DNA from 3 places in the Paenibacillus sp. 01T424 genome. Region 1 is predicted to be linked to each of the others. Evidence: riboswitches for the same ligand, from Rfam matches in the RefSeq annotation. Region 1 holds a riboswitch; each other region holds the start of a gene.
What was found. A riboswitch is a leader RNA that binds a small molecule or an ion and turns the genes downstream of it on or off. The one in region 1 is predicted to bind ZMP and ZTP.

Region 1 (6,321 bases):
ACGCAAGCAGACGCACTGACGGGTGCGACGAGAGGAGCTTGTGTTATATGTCCAGCCATTATTCTATTCATTCCTATTCCAATATTTCTAAATCCGCTCATTCTAATTCGGGTAAGTCTAATAAATTTGTTTATCGCAAATCATATGGTTTTATTATTTTTGCACTTATCATTTTAATTATGAGCTGGGAAGCTCAGCAAATGGATGCTGCGGTTGCAGGCGGAGAAATTCCGCAGGAAGCCATTCGCCTTCGTATTTTAGCCAATTCCGATAATCCTGCTGATCAAGTCGTGAAACGTCTTGTCCGGGATGAAATCGTTAAAGCGATGAATAGCTGGGTGACGGGACCTCAGACGATTGAGGAAGCACGTCAGACGATTCTCGCCAATATGCCTGAAATTGAACGCATTACAGCAGAAGTGCTAAAGAGCCGCGGCTTTGAATATGGCTCATCCGCAGAGCTTGGAATGGTACCGTTCCCGACAAAAATGTACGGCAATCAAGTTTACCCTGCTGGCGACTATGAAGCCCTTCGTATTACACTTGGTGAAGGCGGCGGACAAAATTGGTGGTGTGTATTGTTCCCGCCGTTATGTTTTATCGATGCTGTAAGCGGTGAAGCATCAGCAGCAGCTGGAACAGAGACAGAGCAAGCATCAGTTGTGAAATCGAATAGTGCAGCGGCTAAGACAGCTTCCTTAGCAGCAGCTCCAGCAGATACTCCTTCCCAAGGCGAAGCGCCGGAAGCAAAATTTTTTATTTGGGAAATGATCGAATCTTTTATCAATTGGATTAAATCATTGTTTTCATAAGAAACGACAGCTGCACCTTTGAATGTAAAGGTGCAGTTGTCGTTTCTGCTTGTTTGCGGGTGCTTATGCTATAATAACGAATGAATGAACAATTTCAATTAAGAGCAAGGATTGAAGGATAGAGATGACTAAAACAAATGTATGGCGCGTAAAGCAGGCTCATGATTCTCAGCTGCGCGAACAATTATCGGAAGCTGCCAGCCAATTAAGAGAAGGCGGTATTATTGCTTTCCCTACGGAGACGGTTTATGGGCTTGGCGCGGATGCTCGCAGCTCGGCGGCGGTTGAGCGGATATTCACCGCAAAGGGACGTCCATCGGACAACCCTCTCATTGTGCATATTGCGGGTCGCAAGCAGTTAGATGAGCTGGTGCTGCCGTATTCGGAGCTGGCTTCATCGTTGATGGAACAGTTTTGGCCAGGGCCACTTACCATTGTACTGCCCGTTCGTGAGGATGCGTTATCGCCGCTCGTAACGGCTGGACTGTCTACCGTTGGTATTCGAATACCGGATCATAGAACAGCGCTTGCGCTGCTTGAGATCGCAGATTGTCCAATTGCTGCACCAAGCGCCAATCGTTCTGGAAGGCCAAGCCCAACACTTGCTGAGCATGTGCTGGAGGATCTGGATGGGCGGATCGATGGTCTTGTTGATGACGGTGCAACAGGCGTCGGCCTGGAATCTACTGTAATTGAGCTTGCTGGCGAGCATGGCATTCGTATTTTGCGGCCAGGCGGCATTACGCGCGAAGCGCTTCAAGAAGCGGCACCCCATGCGTTGATTGATAGTGCCTCGATAGAAGAACCGGAGTCGGCTCCGCGATCACCAGGCATGAAATATACTCATTATGCGCCACAAGGGGAGCTTGAGCTTGTGCAAGGACATTTTGAAGCTGTCGCAGCTTACATTCAAGATCAAGTAGAAGCTGCAAAGATGCGCGGCGAGGTAACTGGCGTACTTGCTTTCGAAGAGAGATTGAATCGCTACGATGCAGATCATGTTTTCTCATTAGGCAGCGAGGCGGAGCTTGGCACAGCAGCGCATCAGCTTTATGCCGCATTGCGTGATTTTGACGGGGCAGGCGCTCAGCGTATTTGGGCAGAGGGCTGCACGGAGCATGGGATCGGCGCAGCGCTTATGAATCGGTTGGCCAAAGCGGCTGGAAACCGAATTATTCGTGTATAGAAAGTGTTCTAAGGGGAACGATCATTTTTGAAACTGAATTAGCTTGAAACCGCACTAGTATGTTTGTCCTCATGTCCGCATATGTTTGGTAAAGACTACAAGCGGACATGGGGGAGATAGGCTGTGATTGAAGCACAATTACAAGCTGGACAGTTTTTGACGCTGCTTATTATTGCGGTGGCACTCAGTCTAGACGCATTTTCTCTTGGGCTCGGCATAGGGCTCAAAGGCATAAGGCTGCGAGATATTTTGAAGCTGGGCATTGTAACTGCGTTGTTTCATATGATCATGCCGCTGGCAGGTATTTTTACAGGTCAATACGTGGGCTCCTTGCTTGGAGATGTAGCCACGACTGCGGCAGGCATTTTGCTAGTGCTGCTCGGCGGACATATGATTTATAGCTCGCTGCGCGGCGAGGCGGTTCAATCTTTTGACCATAAATCTTTTTGGGGCTTGCTCGTGCTTTCGCTTAGCGTCAGTATCGACTCGTTCTCAGTAGGCATTACGCTTGGGATGTTCGCTGCAAACATGTTGATGACGGTTTTACTTATCGGTCTGCTCGGCGGGCTGATGTCGATATGTGGTTTAATGCTGGGGCGTAAAGTCAGCGGTCAGCTTGGCGAATATGGCGAGGCCATAGGCGGAGGAATTTTGTTCGTGTTCGGCATCTTGTTTATCTTTTAGAATATAAGTAAGAAAGCAGAACAATATTGCAGTCTTATTTTAAATTTCAAGTCAAAGCTGCTTTAGCATCTAAGGAACGCTGCAGGTGTTTTCGCTTAATCGTTGAACAGCTTGGAATAACGTGCAAAAAGGAGTTGGCAGTGTGAAACGTATTTTATTTGTATGTACAGGCAATACATGCCGCTCACCGATGGCAGAGGCTATGCTTCGCCGAATGGCTGCTCTGAGAGGGATCACCGTAGCCGTTCGCTCCGCAGGCATATCTACTATTGATGGACTGCCTGTGTCAGCTCATGCTGTGGAGACTCTTAGGCAGCGGGACATCGAGCATAAGAGCACGTCGCTGGCGCTGACGAGCGAGGCGGTTGGTTGGGCTGATATTATTTTGACAATGACGGTCAATCATAAGCGCGGTTTGCTGCAATGGCATCCCGAAGCGGTCGACAAAATCTATACGTTAAAGGAATATGCAAATCAAGACGCTCAAGTGCTCGCGGATATTGAGGAGCTGGAGCAGCTCTATACAGAGCTTCATATGAAGCAGGCGCTTGGCCAACAGCTGACGACTGGCGAGAGAAGACGATTGCTTGAGCTGGAGCGTCGCATACCGAGCTTTGACATCGTTGATCCTTTTGGAGGCTCGCTTGCTATATACAGCAGCAGTGCTAACGAAATAGAGGACGCGCTCGTCAAACTGCTGGACAAGCTTGCCAAAAGATAAGTATTCAGGGTTGCAGAAGTCATTTTTGCTCCCGTTCGATTGATTTTTGCAGCTGTATAAGATATAATAAAATGACAATATACGGTTTCCGATGTAACTGGCGACGGAAGTGGGTAACCACGGTGGAGCATCGGAATATACGGCCGGTCGCCTGGGCAAAGAGCAGCATGCTAATAAGCATGTCTTGCTCTTTTTTCGTCTTTTTGGGCAAAAATAGGTATACTAGCACTGTGATGTTTCATTTCTAAGGAGGTCTTTTGCGTTGAAAATTGCTATTGGTGCTGACCATGCAGGTTATCGTTTGAAGGATGAAGTTGTACCGTTTCTTCAATCGCTTGGTCATGAAATTGAAGATCTTGGTTGCAACTGTGACCAATCCGTCGATTATCCGGACTATGCATTGCCCGTATGCGACCTTGTTACGAGCGGCAAAGCAGAGCGCGGTATACTCATTTGTGGAACAGGTATCGGCATGTCGATTGCGGCTAATAAAGTACGCGGCATCCGCTGTGCGCTTGTGAATGATATGTTCTCAGCCAAAGCCACTCGGGAGCATAATGATACTAATGTTTTGGCGCTTGGGGAACGAGTGATCGGTCCTGGAGTGGCACTCGAAATTATTCGCATATGGCTTGAAACGCCGTTCTCAAATGGAGAACGTCATGTCGGTCGTGTTAGTAAAGTGAAACAAATTGAAGAACAGTACAGCAGCCAGTCCTAATTAGGGGGCATTCGCAATGAACGTAGACGAAAACGTACAGCTAGGAAGCATTGCAGAACAGGTTGAGCAAATTGTTCGGGAACTGGCAGCGGCAGGCAAGCTTGGTATGAGTCAGCTGCTAGTAATCGGTGTAAGTACTAGTGAGGTGCTTGGTCATCGCATCGGGACTTCGGGCACCATTGAAACGGCTGCACAAATTTACGCAGGCGTTGAAGCGGTTCGCAGCGAAGTTGGCTTTATTCCCGTTTATCAATGCTGCGAGCATCTGAATCGCGCGCTTGTCATTGATCATGCTTCCGCAGAACGATTGGGGCTTGATATTGTAGGTGCAGTGCCAGTGCCTAAAGCGGGCGGTTCCATGGCAGCCTATGCCTATCGTCAGCTGAAGGAACCTTGTTTGGTGGAAACGGTGCAGGCGCATGCGGGCATCGATATTGGTGATACGTTTATCGGTATGCATTTGAAGCGGGTGGCTGTTCCCGTTCGTCCGACGATTCGTGAAATTGGCGGAGCGCATGTCACGATGGCTATCACAAGGCCAAAGTTAATAGGCGGCTCCCGAGCAGTATACGAGCTTAGCGAGAATCTAACGGTAGAGCAATCTGCTGGAACTTGCGAATAGTTGATTTATAGCCATAATTTTTTGATTTTCAGCGTCTAAAGGACACCGAAGACGTTTTTGCTTGATAAAGGGTATCTAATTTGAGGAGGAATTTAATCATGGAAAATTTGCGCAAACAAGACCCAGAAGTATTGAAAGCTCTAGGACTAGAACTTACTCGTCAACGTGACAATATCGAGCTTATCGCATCCGAGAACATCGTTAGCGAAGCGGTATTGGAAGCTATGGGAAGCGTTTTGACGAACAAATATGCAGAAGGTTACCCAAGCAAACGTTTCTATGGCGGTTGTGAGCATGTTGACATCGTTGAGGATATTGCCCGCAACCGTGCGAAAGAGCTTTTTGGCGCTGAGCATGCGAACGTGCAACCACACTCCGGCGCACAAGCGAACATGGCTGTTTACCTTGCAGCTTTGCAGCCTGGCGACACTGTGCTTGGTATGAATCTAGCACATGGTGGACATTTGACACACGGCAGCCCTGTTAATGCATCTGGATTGCTTTATAACTTTGTTGCATATGGTGTACAAGAAGATTCCTTCACTATTGATTATGAAGAAGTTCGCAAGCTTGCTTTCAAGCACCGTCCTCGTTTGATCGTTGCAGGCGCTAGTGCGTATCCGCGCACAATCGATTTCGAGAAGCTTGGCAAAATTGCTAATGATGTAGGCGCATTGTTTATGGTTGATATGGCTCACATCGCTGGTTTGGTTGCTGCAGGCCTTCACCCGAGCCCAGTGCCTCATGCGCATTTTGTAACAACTACAACGCACAAAACCCTTCGCGGACCTCGCGGCGGTATGATCCTTTGTCGCCAACCTTGGGCTGCTGCGATTGATAAAGCAGTTTTCCCAGGCTCGCAAGGCGGTCCTTTGATGCATATTATCGCTGCTAAAGCAGTAGCTTTCGGCGAGGCGCTTCAACCTGAATTCAAGCAATACGCAACCCAAGTTGTTAAGAACGCTAAAGTTCTTTCGGAAGAGCTTGTTGCAAAAGGCTTTAATATCGTATCTGGCGGAACAGACAATCACTTGATGCTGCTCGACACACGCAATCTGAACATTACAGGAAAAGTAGCAGAACATGTGCTTGATGAAGTAGGCATTACGGTTAACAAAAATGCCATTCCGTTTGATCCAACAAGCCCGTTTGTAACATCCGGTATTCGTATTGGTACACCTGCAGCGACAGCTCGCGGCATGGAAGAGAACGCAATGAAGGTTATTGCTGAGGTTATTGCACTTGTGCTTAACAGCCCTCAAGATCAAGAGGTGCTCTCCAAAGCGCGCGGCATGGTTCGTGATCTTACGGCACAATACCCACTTTACCCTGGCATGACTTACTAATCATAAATATATTATTAATAAAAAAAGACCTATTTGTGCATATGCATGAATAGGTCTTTTTTTGATTATATGCCGTGCATAAATAATATATCTAAAAAAAATAATACAGTTTGAAGCTGCTTAGAATAAATAAGCAAACGTCAATGTTGAAATGAAAAAACGTTCATTTTGCACGACCGAAAAATAATAATTAAATATAATGGTCGTTATTATTTATGTTATAGTATAA
Region 2 (6,321 bases), on a different contig from region 1:
TTGAAGCTGCGCCCGCAGCTGGTTATTGGTACACCAGGGCGAATTCACGAATTGCTTAAGCTGCGCAAGCTCAAGCTGAATGATGTGAAAAATGTTGTAGTTGATGAAGCGGATCAAGTATTTCAGCTCGGCTCGACAAAAGAGGTCGAGATCATTTTGCATAGTGTCGGTAAAGAGCACCAAATTGCTTTTTTCTCCGCGACATATCCGGATCAAATGGCTCGTTTTGAAGGACGCTGGATGAAAAACCCGGAACGTATTCAGGTTACGCCGGAGCATACCGTATCACAAACGATCGATAATTATTTTATCGTTAGCGATAAGCGTGATAAAACCGATACGGCAAGAAGACTTGTTCGCTTGCTGAACCCAACCTCTGCGCTGCTTTTCCTAAATGATACCGACAACATTTCCAACTGGGAATCGAAGCTAAGCTATGAAGGCTTTACTGTTGAGGCTTTGTATGGGGATGCGGATAAACAGCGCCGTGCAGCAACATTGACTCGTTTTCGCGAGGGTCGCTGCCAACTGCTGCTAGCTACGGATGTTGCGGCTAGAGGCCTTGATATTGAAGGTCTGCCGCTCGTCATTCAGCTTGATCCTGCATCGGATGCGGATCATTACGTGCATCGTGCAGGACGAACGGGCCGTATGGGACGTCCTGGTACAGTCGTTTCCATTGTTACGCCGCAGGAGCTGTTTATTATGGAGAAATTCCGCAAGCAGCTGGGCATCGAATTGACAGAACGGACAATGTTCAGAGGAAAGCTTCTTAGCGAGGAAGAGCTGCGAGAAGCAACAAAACCGTTTGCGGCTCGTCATGAAGCGAAGCTTGCAGATCGCTCAGAAGCGTTGCAAACGAAGCGAGCTGTAGAGAACAAAAGTGCAGCTGCTGCTCCGAAACAAACGAAGCTTGTAGAGACGAAAGCAGTAGCTGCTCCGCCGAAACCAAAGCCAGCAGCGAAGCCTGCTCCTAAGAAAGTGGAGCGAAAGCGCGAAGGTAAAAACAAAGGTGCTCCTAAGTGGCTTAAAGCTAAACGCGAGGCCGATAAGGAACAATCATAAAAATTTATTTTGAAAGCCACCCTCTTAAATCGATCTGCCTCTCCCGAAACGTATGGGCGAAGGTAAAAAATGCGGCAAAACCCGCAATCGAAAAAGGAGTGTGGCTTTCTTGATGAAACAAACCATGTGGAAAAAGACAGCAATTTCTTCGCTTGCGCTGCTAATGCTTGCAGGCGGTGCGACGTCAGCTTTTGCAGATGGCGGTAAAGGCAAAGGGCATGATGGCGATCGTAATGATGATAAAGGCCGTCATGAGGACAAGGATGACAAGTATGACAAGGACGATAAACATAAAGTAACATGGCAGTTCCAAGATGAAGACGATCTGAAGTGGGCTATGGAATACATTATGCGGTTAGCGTCGAAGGGCGTATTTACTGGCTACGAGGATGGTACATTTAAGCCTAATCAAAAAATCAACCGTATTGAAACGTTGACTGCTGCTGTCAGATTGATGGGTCTTCGCTCACAAGCGGAATCAGCTGATAAAATGAAAACGGATTTGCAATTTAATGACGGGGATAAAATCGCAAAAAAATACCCATGGGCTGTTGGTTACGTTGCAGTAGCGCTGGAGAACGATCTATTCTCTGAGACTGAATCGGAAGTGAAACCGGAAGCAAACGCAACAAGACTATGGTCTACGATTCTTCTCGTAAAAGCGCTTAAACTGGAAGACGAAGCGAAGGCGCTCAATAATACGAAGCTTGACTTTAAGGATGCAAAAGAGATCCCTGCTGGATCTGTAGGTTATGTTGCTCTTGCTTTGAAGAAAGGCATTATTACCGGCTACAATGATAAGAATGGAAAAACGTTCCGTCCAAATCAACCAGTAACCCGTGCAGAGCTGGCAGCGCTTCTCGATCGTACAGATACGGAAATGCCTAATCATGATGCACAAGCCATTACTGGCAAGCTAAAAGCAGCTCCTGCTGATGGCAAGTTGACGGTTGTTAAAGGAGATAACACGGAGGTTTCACTAGCATTAGACTCGAATGTGTTTATTTTCCGAGATGATAAAAAATCGCCAGTGAGCTCACTCCGAGCAGGGGATGAGATACTCGTTCGTACGTATCTCAATCGTATCGTATTTATTGAAGTAACGAAGTCGGCTCCTGTTAGTACAGCTTTCTCGGAGAACGGAATTATTAATACATTAACGTTCAACAATCAGGCGAAATTGACGACGGTTTCTCTCATTACTCGATATGAAAACTCACAGGCAGTTGTCACTACATTCAGCATTGACCCAAGTGTAGTCATCACAGGTGACTCCTCGCAGCTGAAGGTTGGTCAATATGTACAAGTAAAAGGCGACAATGGCGCAGTTAAATCAATTGAAGTGAAATAAGGTATAAATAAGAGAAGGGCTGTCCTGAAAGTAGATTTTTCTACTTTTGGAACAGCCCTTTTTCCATTGCTCAACAATCAAAATACCAGCTTGCGAATCCAGCAGCGCTTTGTTTTCTGCATAATATGCACGATACAGTTCGTTAGAAAATATACGCGTTAACTTTCATAGTTCGTCTGTAAATGAGCTTGATTTCATTGGCGATATCGAACTATAATAAATGTAAATTTTAGGTAGGTGCAACTGGCGTAAACGTGGATGACCACGAGGGAGCACCTATTTCATATGTCGTACGCCTGGGCAAAGTATTTGATCAATGATCAAATGCTTTTTTTATTTTCAGATAAAATAAAAAGGTTGAGGTGAGTATGTTGCAGTCCTATGAAGATCAGTTATTTAATAATCCGTATCCTGGTAGAACGATAATCATGGGGATGAGCCCGTCAGGAAAACATTTTGCTCAAGTGTATTGGATAATGGGCAGAAGCGTGAACAGTCGCAACCGAATCTTTGAGCGTAAGGAGCAGTTTGTAAAAAATAGAGCATATGATGCGGCAAAAATGGAAGACCCTTCATTGATTATTTATAATCCGATAAAGAGTATTAATGGGATGGACATCATTTCCAATGGAGATCAGACGGAAACCATCTATGAAGCTTATGGCAAAAAAGAAACGTTTGAAGATGCATTAAAAAGCAGAAAGTTTGAACCGGATGCTCCCCATTATACACCGCGTATTTCCGGTATTATTGATACTGAATCAGCTGTGTACAGCTTGTCCATTTTGAAAACAAGGCAAAACGATCCGTCATTTTGCATCCGTCATTTCTTTCATTACGACTCTTTTACAAAAGGGATAGGTCATTGCATTCACACTTATAAAGGTGAAGAAAATGGTATTTTGAGATCTTTTGAAGGTGAACCGCTGGAGGTTCCTTTATTTGATTCAATGGATGAAACGGCTCGATTTTACTGGAGCAGCATAAACGCAGATCATAAAATTTCATTGCTTGTGAAGTTTATTCATACCGATGATCGTAAGGTGGAATTTAAAATAATAAATAAAAATCAGACGTTTTAGTGTCTATATAATTAATTCCGACAAAAACGATGGGAAAAATTTAAATAATCGTTGACAGGGTCGTTTCTGAGGAATAATATAGGAATATATTCAAAGTGAGTTGAAAAACCATTTTGTAGGATGACAAAAGAAGATAATCTACTGGACCACCAGAGATTCAATAGGAGCGCAGTTCTGCGCCTTGTTGGGTCTCCTTTTTTTATCCAAAAAAACAAAAAAGCTCAAAGAGCGAAGCGAAAGGGATGTTTACAATCATGAAAAAACTAACACTAACATTAATTTCTGCAACAGTAGCCTTCTCAGCCCTAACCTATGTTGTCGTATCTGCCAAACAGGCGCAAGGTGCGCCTGCGGTGAAGGACAACGCTGCAATTGTTACCGAAGCAAAGGAAGAGAATCAATCCAAAATCATTACCGTTTCTGACACAGAGAAAAAATCAGAAGTAAACACAGCTGCAGCAGAAGGCGAAAAACAACCACAAACAAAAACGGCGGACACGATAGAGGCAAATAAACCTGAAGCAGAAAAAGCAGATGCGAAACAAGAAGATAAATCCAAAGTTACTCTTGCTGTAGATAAGAAGGAAGAGGCGCCTGCAGCTAAAGCGGCAGCAGCAAAGGAAGAGCCTGCGGCTAAAGCAAATACATCGGTTGAAAAAACAGCAACACAGCCGAAAGAAGCTGCCCAGCCTAAAGCAGCAACGACTGTAAAAGAAGAAAGCCAGCCTAAAGCAGCAGCCGTTGTAAAAGAAGAACCAAAAGCAGCAGCACCTGCTGCGAAAGAAGAAACACAATCGAAACCAGCGGAGCCAGCTGCGAAAGAAGAAAAGAAACCATCTAAATCGGTCTCATTCGTGAAAAAAGATGCGGTACAGCCGAAAGCACCATCATCCTCAGAGGCTCCTGCTTCATCCTCTTCATCATCATCTTCGTCTTCCGAAGGTCAACAGCCAGCACCATCGACGACGGAAGAAGAAATCTGCTAGAAACAAGAAATACGTATTTATGAGTTATGAAATGGGGGTGGTCATAAGAGGCAGATCAGTCTCTTATGACCGGCTCCCTGCACGAGATCTTGAAGCGACTAGTGGAGAATACATATTTCACACTTGGCACATCGACAAAATTTGATGAAAACGAGGAATGAACATGAAATTACAATTTAATACATCCAAAAGATGGTTAGCTCTTATATTGGCTGCGTTATTAATTTTGCCGGCTGCCAATATCGTTAATGCCAATCCAGCTTCGGAAACTCTAGTAAATAGCGGCGCCAGCCATTATAACTATTTTAATAATGTGTATGATCATTTGGATGATGAGAACCATATTCTTCAAACGGTAACGTATGAAGATATTATTAATCTCTTTGACAGCGAAGGCACGTATGTTGTGTTGTTTGGCGGAGCTTGGAGCGATAAAACACAAGCGAATATTGGCTTTATTAATCAGGTGGCGAAGCAATATGGCGTAAAAACCATCTATAACTTTGATACGAGGTTAGATGGGAAATCACTAGAAATTGCGGAAACGCAAACGAAAGAAATCAAAGTCGGCAACAACACTTTTGATTTTGCAGAAGCGTATGTCGAGCTGGTCAAAAAATATTTAACGAACCTCGATGAAGTACTTCCAGCAGGAGATATCGTTAGCTATACGAAAAAAGACAGCAAGGGCACAGTAATTTCAGAAGGCTCAGCGAAAAAAATTGAAGCACCATTCTTGTTTGTGTATAACAAAAAGAAAATTGTTTCCTCTTTGGCATCAACGAATGTATGGAACGATTATTTAACAAATGGTGTTTTGGACACGGGCAAAGTAGATGCTTACAAAGCAAAAGTGAGTCAAGTATTTGAAGGAATCACTTCATTTGATACGATTAACCGTTCGAATTCTATCAAAGCAGCTTTCAATAGAAACGGATCAATCATCAACAAAAAAGAAACGATTATTTTTGACGAATCGGATGGCGAGCTCGTATTTGAACATGTAACCTATCACCAATTGACGAAGATTCTCGAGAGCGAAGGGAATTATACGATCTTGTTCGGCGGCTCTTGGTGCCCGAATACACAAGCAGCCATTAAGTTTATTAACGAATATGCGAAAAAAAATAACATTGATAAAGTTTATTTCTGGGACACCAAGCTGGATTCGGGAATTTCGATCCTGGATCTTAATAAAGACCCGAACGCTGACCCGCATAACGGCATATTCTTTCAAACGAGAGATACGAATCATCCAAATGCCAATCTGTATGTAGATTTGATTAACAAATATTTGCCTGATATCAAAACACAATATGTTAAAGCAAGCAACAATGTAAAGTATACGAATGAGAACGGCGTAGAAGTAATCGCAAGCAAAGCTCAGGTTCCTTACCTCTTTCAATATAACAAAGACAACAAGGATGCTGATGGCAACAGAGCTCCGATTCTTGGGCATATTGAATTGATGTATTCTTGGACCAATATTCAACCTGATTATGTAAGCAGCGGGCTTACTGGTGTGAATTACAATAACTATACGAATGCTTTGAACAGCCTATTCGCAAGAGTTGAGGCCAAACCTACAGGGCTGACAGCGGTTAAACCAACCTCATCCGATGAAAATGATGGTCAAATTACAGGAACGAAAGGCAAAGTGCTGGAATACAAGCTTGAAAGTGAAACGGATTACAAGGCTGTAACTGGTGATGCAATAACTAACTTAGTGCCAGGTACTTACAATGTTAGATATTCATCCAAGCTTGGATACAATGGTCCTCATACAGCAGGAATTCCCGCAGCTGTTTCGTACAAAGCGGGCGAAGCTGTAAACGTA
Region 3 (6,321 bases), on a different contig from region 1:
GATCCGAAGGCGAAGCCGACGTTTGCTGATTTGAGTGACATTCCTGTATGGGCTCGTCCTTATATCGCTGCGGCACAAGCCGAAGGACTAGTAGCAGGCATGGGCGGCAATAAATTTGCACCTAAGAAAAATGCAACAAGAGCAGATGTGGTTACACTGATTTTGTCCGCACTAGAGTATGAAGGAAGAAACGGAATTTAATTAAGCAAAAGCGTCCCATTCCACTTGTTATGAGTGGGGGGGACGTTTTTTTTAGTAAGATTTGTTGTTTTCATACAAAGAAGGCGACACTTCATTTGAAACCTATGTTAAATTAGAGGGAGTAGATACCGTTTGCATTTCTAGACATAAATAGAAAGAGTGAAACTTGGATGGCTGATGATCGACTGGATGATAAGCTTAGCAAAATGATTGATGTAGCAAGGCTGTATTATGAACTGGATTATAATCAGGAAGAAATCGCTCAGAAGCTGGGGGTATCGCGCCCTACGATATCAAGATTTTTACAGCAGGCGAAGGATGAGGGGTATGTTCAAATAAAAATCGTACACCCGAACGAAAACAATTTTGTTCTGGCGAATCGATTGGAAGCGAAGTTTGGGCTGAAAAAAGCGGTTATCGTTTCTGTGCCTCAGTATGAGGACAGCATCGTAAAAAAGTATATTGGCGAAGCGGCAGCGAACTATTTATACGATACGGTAAAAGATGGCGATATCATTGCGACAACGTGGGGAACGACGCTCTTTCAAATGGCTTCTCAGCTTAAGGATAAGCCGGTTCGCGACGTAAAGGTCGTGCAGCTCAACGGCGGGGTTAGCCATTCGGAAACCAATACATACGCTTATGAAATTGTTCATTTATTCGGCAAGGCTTTCCATACGATACCTTACTTTATTCCGCTGCCGGCGCTTGTTGACCATGAGGTTGTGAAGCGGACGATTGAATCGGATCGCCATATCCGCAATATTTTGGAGCTAGGGAAGCTTTCTAATATTGCCGTTGTAACCGTAGGAGCACCTACGGATGATTCTGTATTAATTAGAGCCAATTATTTCACAGATTCAGATCTGGAAATTATTCGCGAGAAAGCAGCTGGCGATATATGCTCACGCTATATCGATATTACAGGCAATATTTGTTCAACACTCATGAACCAGCGCACGATTGGAATCAGTCTCGATGAACTGAAACGCAAGGACCAGTCGATACTTGTGGCAGGCGGAGCGAAGAAGGTAGATGGCATTTATGGCGCGCTGCGCGGCGGCTACACGAATGTACTCATTACCGATCAGTTTACAGCGAGGTATTTATTAGAACGGGATGTGTAGACATCCCATAGAACAAACGAGGGGATCTTAGCTGCAAAGCGGCAAATAAGATCCCCTCGTTTTTCTTCCTATATCTCTTATTGAAGTGCAAATCGCTCAGCGGAGTCAACCGTATGCTTCAGAAGCGTGGCGATCGTAACAGGACCTACGCCTGCAGGCACAGGGGTGATCGCACTTGCTTTTGCTAGGCATGCCTCGTAGTCAACGTCCCCAATATTCCCTTTGTTGTACCCTGCATCAAGTACTACAGCGCCATCGCGAATCCATTCGCCTTGAATAAAGCTTGGTTTGCCGACTGCAGCAACGACGATATCGGCAAGACGCAATAGCTCCGCTAAATTTTCTGTTTTGGAATGACAGGTTGTTACGGTTGCATTGCGGTTCAGCAGCATCTGAGAAACGGGTTTGCCTAGAATCGGGCTTCGTCCAACGACGACGGCATGTTTGCCTTCGACCTTGATTTCATAGTAATCAAGAATAGCCATAATAGCAGCAGGGGTACATGACGGATACTMGGCATAACCAAATGCATTTTGAGCAAAACCTAACGCGGTTACACCATCAACATCCTTATGGATACTAATCGCTTCAAAGGCAGCACGCTCATCAATTTGATGCGGTACAGGGTGCTGCAAGAGGATGCCGTGAATAAGCGGGTCTTCATTAAGCTGCAAAATAACGTCAATTAAATCATCCGTTGAAATGTTTTTGTTCAAATGAATACGTTTGGAATCAATGCCAAGCCGCTTGCATGCATTGCCCTTCATTCGAACGTAGGTTTCAGACGCAGGGTCATCGCCCACCAGTATCGTCGCTAAGCATGGAATGATTCCCCGCTTGCTAAGAATCTCAACTCTTTCTTTCAGCTGCTCTTTAATCGCATCGGCCACAATGGCTCCATCCAAAATCAGTTTCTCGGTCATCTTCTACCTCAGCCCCTTATAAATAAATGTTAAAAAAACATAAAAAGGCAAGGGGTATGTCCCCTTACCTTTGCCCAGGCGTACGGCTAATGATCTGTGCGCTTCCTCATGGTTGCCCATGTTCCGCCAGTTACGCACAGCTTTTAAATGGTATTTTGATTTTAACAGGTGGAAAGTTCAAAAGCGAGTCATTAACATTATTTTATGATTATTTAGGTGTAGAAACGAGAGGATGGATGCTATAATTACTTTATCAAGAGGGAGCGGGTCGCGCTGCCCTCTTTATTGCAGTTTGCGCAAAATGATGGGAGATTGAGGTGGTAAGTTGTTAAAGCTCACTAGATTTTTGAGGAAATATTGGCTGAGCGCTGTGCTGGCACCGCTGTTTATGCTGCTAGAGGTGGTCATGGATTTGCTGCAGCCGCGATTCATGGCGAGCATTGTGAATGAGGGCATTATAGCAGGTGATCTCACAGCAATCGCGAGCACCGCGCCCAAAATGCTGATCGCCGCATTGATCGGACTAATCGCAGGTGTCGGCTGCACGGTGTTCTCGACGATAGCATCGCAAAACTTTGGGGCTGATCTGAGGCAGGAGCTGTTTCAAAAAATACAGTCGCTGTCGCTTCGATCGCTTGACCGTTTTGGTTCAGGCTCCATCGTGACGAGACTGACGGGTGATGTCACACAAATTCAGAACTTAGTATTGCTGCTGCTCCGCGTATTTGCACGCAGTTCATTCATTATTATCGGCAGTCTGATCATGGCTTTTGTCATCAGCCCGCGCCTGTCTATTATTTTGCTCGCAATGATACCCTTATTAGCTCTCTTCCTCATCATTACAACTCGGATTACCGTCCCTTTGTTTTCAATGATGCAGCATCGGCTTGATCAAGTGAATACCGTTATGCAAGAAAATTTGTCCGGTATCCGCGTTGTGAAAGCATTTGTTCGGTCCGATTACGAGGAAGAACGTTTTAATGAAACAAACTCAAATCTACTGCATGCCAGTCTAAAAGCAGCTAAGATCGTTGCGCTTAATACGCCGCTTGTGTCGATCATTCTTAATTTTAGTATTGTAGCTGCATTATGGTATGGGGGAATGCTCTCTGAGCACGGGGCGCTGTCAGTGGGAAGTCTCGCCGCCTTTTTAACTTATATTACACAGCTTCTCTTTTCTACTCTAGGACTAGGAAATCAATTGATTGCAATCTCTCGGGCCAAGGCTTCTGCTGATCGCATCAATGAGATACTGGAGGTTCCGGCAGATAAATGGACAGCTGAACGAAAAGCTAACGAGCAGTCCAAAAAAATTCAAGCTGGCAGAATAACTTTTGACCATGTGAGCTTCGGCTATGAAGGCTCGGAGAAAAACATACTTCACGACATAGATCTGAATATAGAGCCGGGCGAGACGATTGGGATCGTAGGGATAAACGGCTCAGGAAAATCAACGCTGGTCAGCCTCATTCCAAGGTTTTATGAAGCGACAGAGGGAATGATCCGCATTGATTCCTATCCGATTAACGAGATCGCTTCTGCAGAGCTGCATGGCCAAATCGGAATGGTGCTCCAGCAGGCGCATCTGTTCAGTGGAACCATTCGTGACAATATCAGCTATGGCAAGCCGGATGCGAGTCAGGATGAAATAGAGGCAGCAGCCAAGGCAGCTGAGGCTCATGCATTCATTATGAAGCTGGAGAATGGCTATGATACGCTGCTTGGCCAGCGCGGGGTCAATCTGTCCGGCGGCCAAAAGCAGCGGTTGTCCATTGCTAGGACGTTGCTGCTGAAACCCAAAATTGTGATCCTTGATGATTGTACAAGCGCGGTTGATTTGAGAACGGATTTACTCATACGCAAATCGTTGCAAGAGATTATGAAGAGCAGCACTTGTCTTATCATTGGTCAGCGAATTGCATCCGTACAGCAGGCAAATCGGATTATCGTGCTTGAGAATGGTCGAATTACAGCCATTGGCACGCATCAGGAGCTTCTTGAACAAAGCAAGCTATACCAGAAAATGGCCTTTTCCCAGCAAGGAGCTTGATAGATGAATCATACGCTAACGACATTAAGAAGAATCGGCACTTATTTACTTCATGGGCGGGCTAGACTGCTAGCGGTTATTGCACTCACGATAGCTGCAGCAGGACTTACGCTTGCAGGTCCTTATTTTCTTGGCAAGGCTTTGGATGATTATATTATTGCGAAACAATATAACGGTTTGCTCCAAATCTGCCTGCTTATGCTCGGCATCTATGCGGCTGGCAGCTTAGTTAGTTGGCTTCAGGCCATTTACTTAGCTGAAGTATCGCAGCGAACTGTGTGGAGCCTTCGCAAGGAACTATTCAATCATTTGCAAAAGCTGCCTATTCCATTTTTCGCGAGTAAAAATCACGGTGAGCTCATGAGCCGCACAACCAATGATATTGATAATGTAACGAATACGCTGAACCAAAGCCTGATACAAATTATATCAAGCGTCATTATGCTTGTGGGTTCGTTCGCGATGATGCTTTTCTTAAATGTGTGGCTCACACTCGTTACACTCGTCATCATCCCGCTCATCGTTTTCGTTACGAAGCGAATAGCAAAGATTACACAGCGGCAGTTCAAAGGGCAGCAGCAGGTACTTGGCGGACTGAACGGTTTTATAGAGGAAACGGTATCCGGCCAGAAGGTTGTGGCTCTGTTTCATCAAGAGGAGCGAATGGCCGAGCAATTCAGCGCCGCTAATGCCAAGCTGAAGAAGGTAGGAACTAAAGCTCAAATTTATTCGGGTACGATGGGCCCGTTCATGAACATGTTTGGTCATATCAGCTATTTAATCATTGCAGGAGTCGGCGGCTGGCTGGCAATTCATGACCATGCAACAGTGGGCGTCATCATAAGCTTCCTCGGTTACTCGAAGCAATTCTCAGGCCCTTTGAATGAGGTCGCCAATCAATACAATATGATTCAGTCGGGGGTAGCAGGCGCGGAGCGGGTGTTTGAGATGATGGATATTCCATCAGAATATGAAGAACCCGAGTCCGTGAAAGAGCTGGAATCGATTGGCGGCAAGGTAGAGTTTCGCGATGTGCGGTTTGAATATAACGACGGAACCGCAGCGCTTAATAACATCTCCTTTATTGCTAAGCCGGGAGAAACCGTTGCGCTAGTGGGTCCAACTGGAGCGGGCAAGACTACGATCATTAATCTGATTGGGCGATTCTATGAGATCAAGGACGGTCAAATACTGATTGATGACGAAGACATCTGCACGATAGACAAAAACAGCTTGCGCAAACAGCTAGGAATCGTGCTGCAGGATGCCCATTTGTTCTCGGGTACCATTCGTGAGAATATCCGCTATGGCAAGCTGGATGCTACCGATGAAGAGGTGGAGGAGGCGGCTGCCCAAGCGAATGCGAATAGTTTCATCACGAAGCTTCCGCTAGGCTATGAGACCGAATTGACAGCGGAAGGCGGGAACATAAGCCACGGGCAGCGCCAGCTTATCACGATTGCTCGGGCCATTCTTGGAGATCCTGCGCTGCTTATACTCGATGAAGCAACGAGCAGTGTAGATACGCTGGCTGAGCTCCAAATTCAAGAAGCGATGAAGAAGCTGCTTAGCGGCAGAACGAGCTTCGTTATTGCGCACCGACTCAGTACCATTCGAAATGCGGATACCATTCTATTTATTAAAGATGGTGAAATTGCGGAGCGCGGTACACATGATGAGCTGCTTGCGAAAAAAGGGTTGTATGATCAACTGCATGGCAGTCAATTTTTACAACAAGTATAGACGTACTGTCTCATAAAGGTCATATGAATGTGGTACAATGAGACGAGCGATACAATTAGGAGATGACTAACGATGACAGAACAACTGAACGAGCAAGAACTTTTGCAGTATATAGCAAACGAAACAAACGCGGATGAGAAGCTGATTAAGCTTGTATTAAAGCATGAGCAAGCGTTCATCGGCAGCGCGAAGGAAGATAAAAATGGCGAGGTAGATATTGACGGCGACGAGCTCGTAGATTATGTACTGAGCCGTCCTGATGTAAAGTCCAATGAGC

Region 2: it holds a riboswitch for ZMP and ZTP, as region 1 does, so the genes downstream of both, AC1DPK_RS16635 (IMP cyclohydrolase) here and rpiB (ribose 5-phosphate isomerase B) in region 1, are expected to answer to the same signal.
Region 3: it holds a riboswitch for ZMP and ZTP, as region 1 does, so the genes downstream of both, AC1DPK_RS11520 (bifunctional 5,10-methylenetetrahydrofolate dehydrogenase/5,10-methenyltetrahydrofolate cyclohydrolase) here and rpiB (ribose 5-phosphate isomerase B) in region 1, are expected to answer to the same signal.

What each region holds. Positions count from the first base shown of each region.
Region 1 is NZ_JBFTPZ010000064.1:201-6,521, reverse strand. It holds gene spoIIR (stage II sporulation protein R) at 48-812, shown strand; gene AC1DPK_RS31135 (L-threonylcarbamoyladenylate synthase) at 937-1,998, shown strand; gene AC1DPK_RS31130 (manganese efflux pump MntP) at 2,122-2,682, shown strand; gene AC1DPK_RS31125 (low molecular weight protein arginine phosphatase) at 2,825-3,403, shown strand; ZMP/ZTP riboswitch at 3,487-3,567, shown strand; gene rpiB (ribose 5-phosphate isomerase B) at 3,666-4,124, shown strand; gene AC1DPK_RS31115 (TIGR01440 family protein) at 4,141-4,746, shown strand; gene AC1DPK_RS31110 (serine hydroxymethyltransferase) at 4,845-6,092, shown strand.
Region 2 is NZ_JBFTPZ010000020.1:68,139-74,459, reverse strand. It holds gene AC1DPK_RS16645 (DEAD/DEAH box helicase) at 1-1,065, shown strand, start outside; gene AC1DPK_RS16640 (S-layer homology domain-containing protein) at 1,178-2,416, shown strand; ZMP/ZTP riboswitch at 2,646-2,725, shown strand; gene AC1DPK_RS16635 (IMP cyclohydrolase) at 2,785-3,498, shown strand; gene AC1DPK_RS16630 (hypothetical protein) at 3,753-4,484, shown strand; gene AC1DPK_RS16625 (S-layer homology domain-containing protein) at 4,648-6,321, shown strand, end outside.
Region 3 is NZ_JBFTPZ010000011.1:113,134-119,454, forward strand. It holds gene AC1DPK_RS11510 (5'-nucleotidase C-terminal domain-containing protein) at 1-201, shown strand, start outside; gene AC1DPK_RS11515 (sugar-binding transcriptional regulator) at 372-1,328, shown strand; gene AC1DPK_RS11520 (bifunctional 5,10-methylenetetrahydrofolate dehydrogenase/5,10-methenyltetrahydrofolate cyclohydrolase) at 1,406-2,251, opposite strand; ZMP/ZTP riboswitch at 2,317-2,395, opposite strand; gene AC1DPK_RS11525 (ABC transporter ATP-binding protein) at 2,577-4,301, shown strand; gene AC1DPK_RS11530 (ABC transporter ATP-binding protein) at 4,305-6,044, shown strand; gene AC1DPK_RS11535 (hypothetical protein) at 6,117-6,321, shown strand, end outside.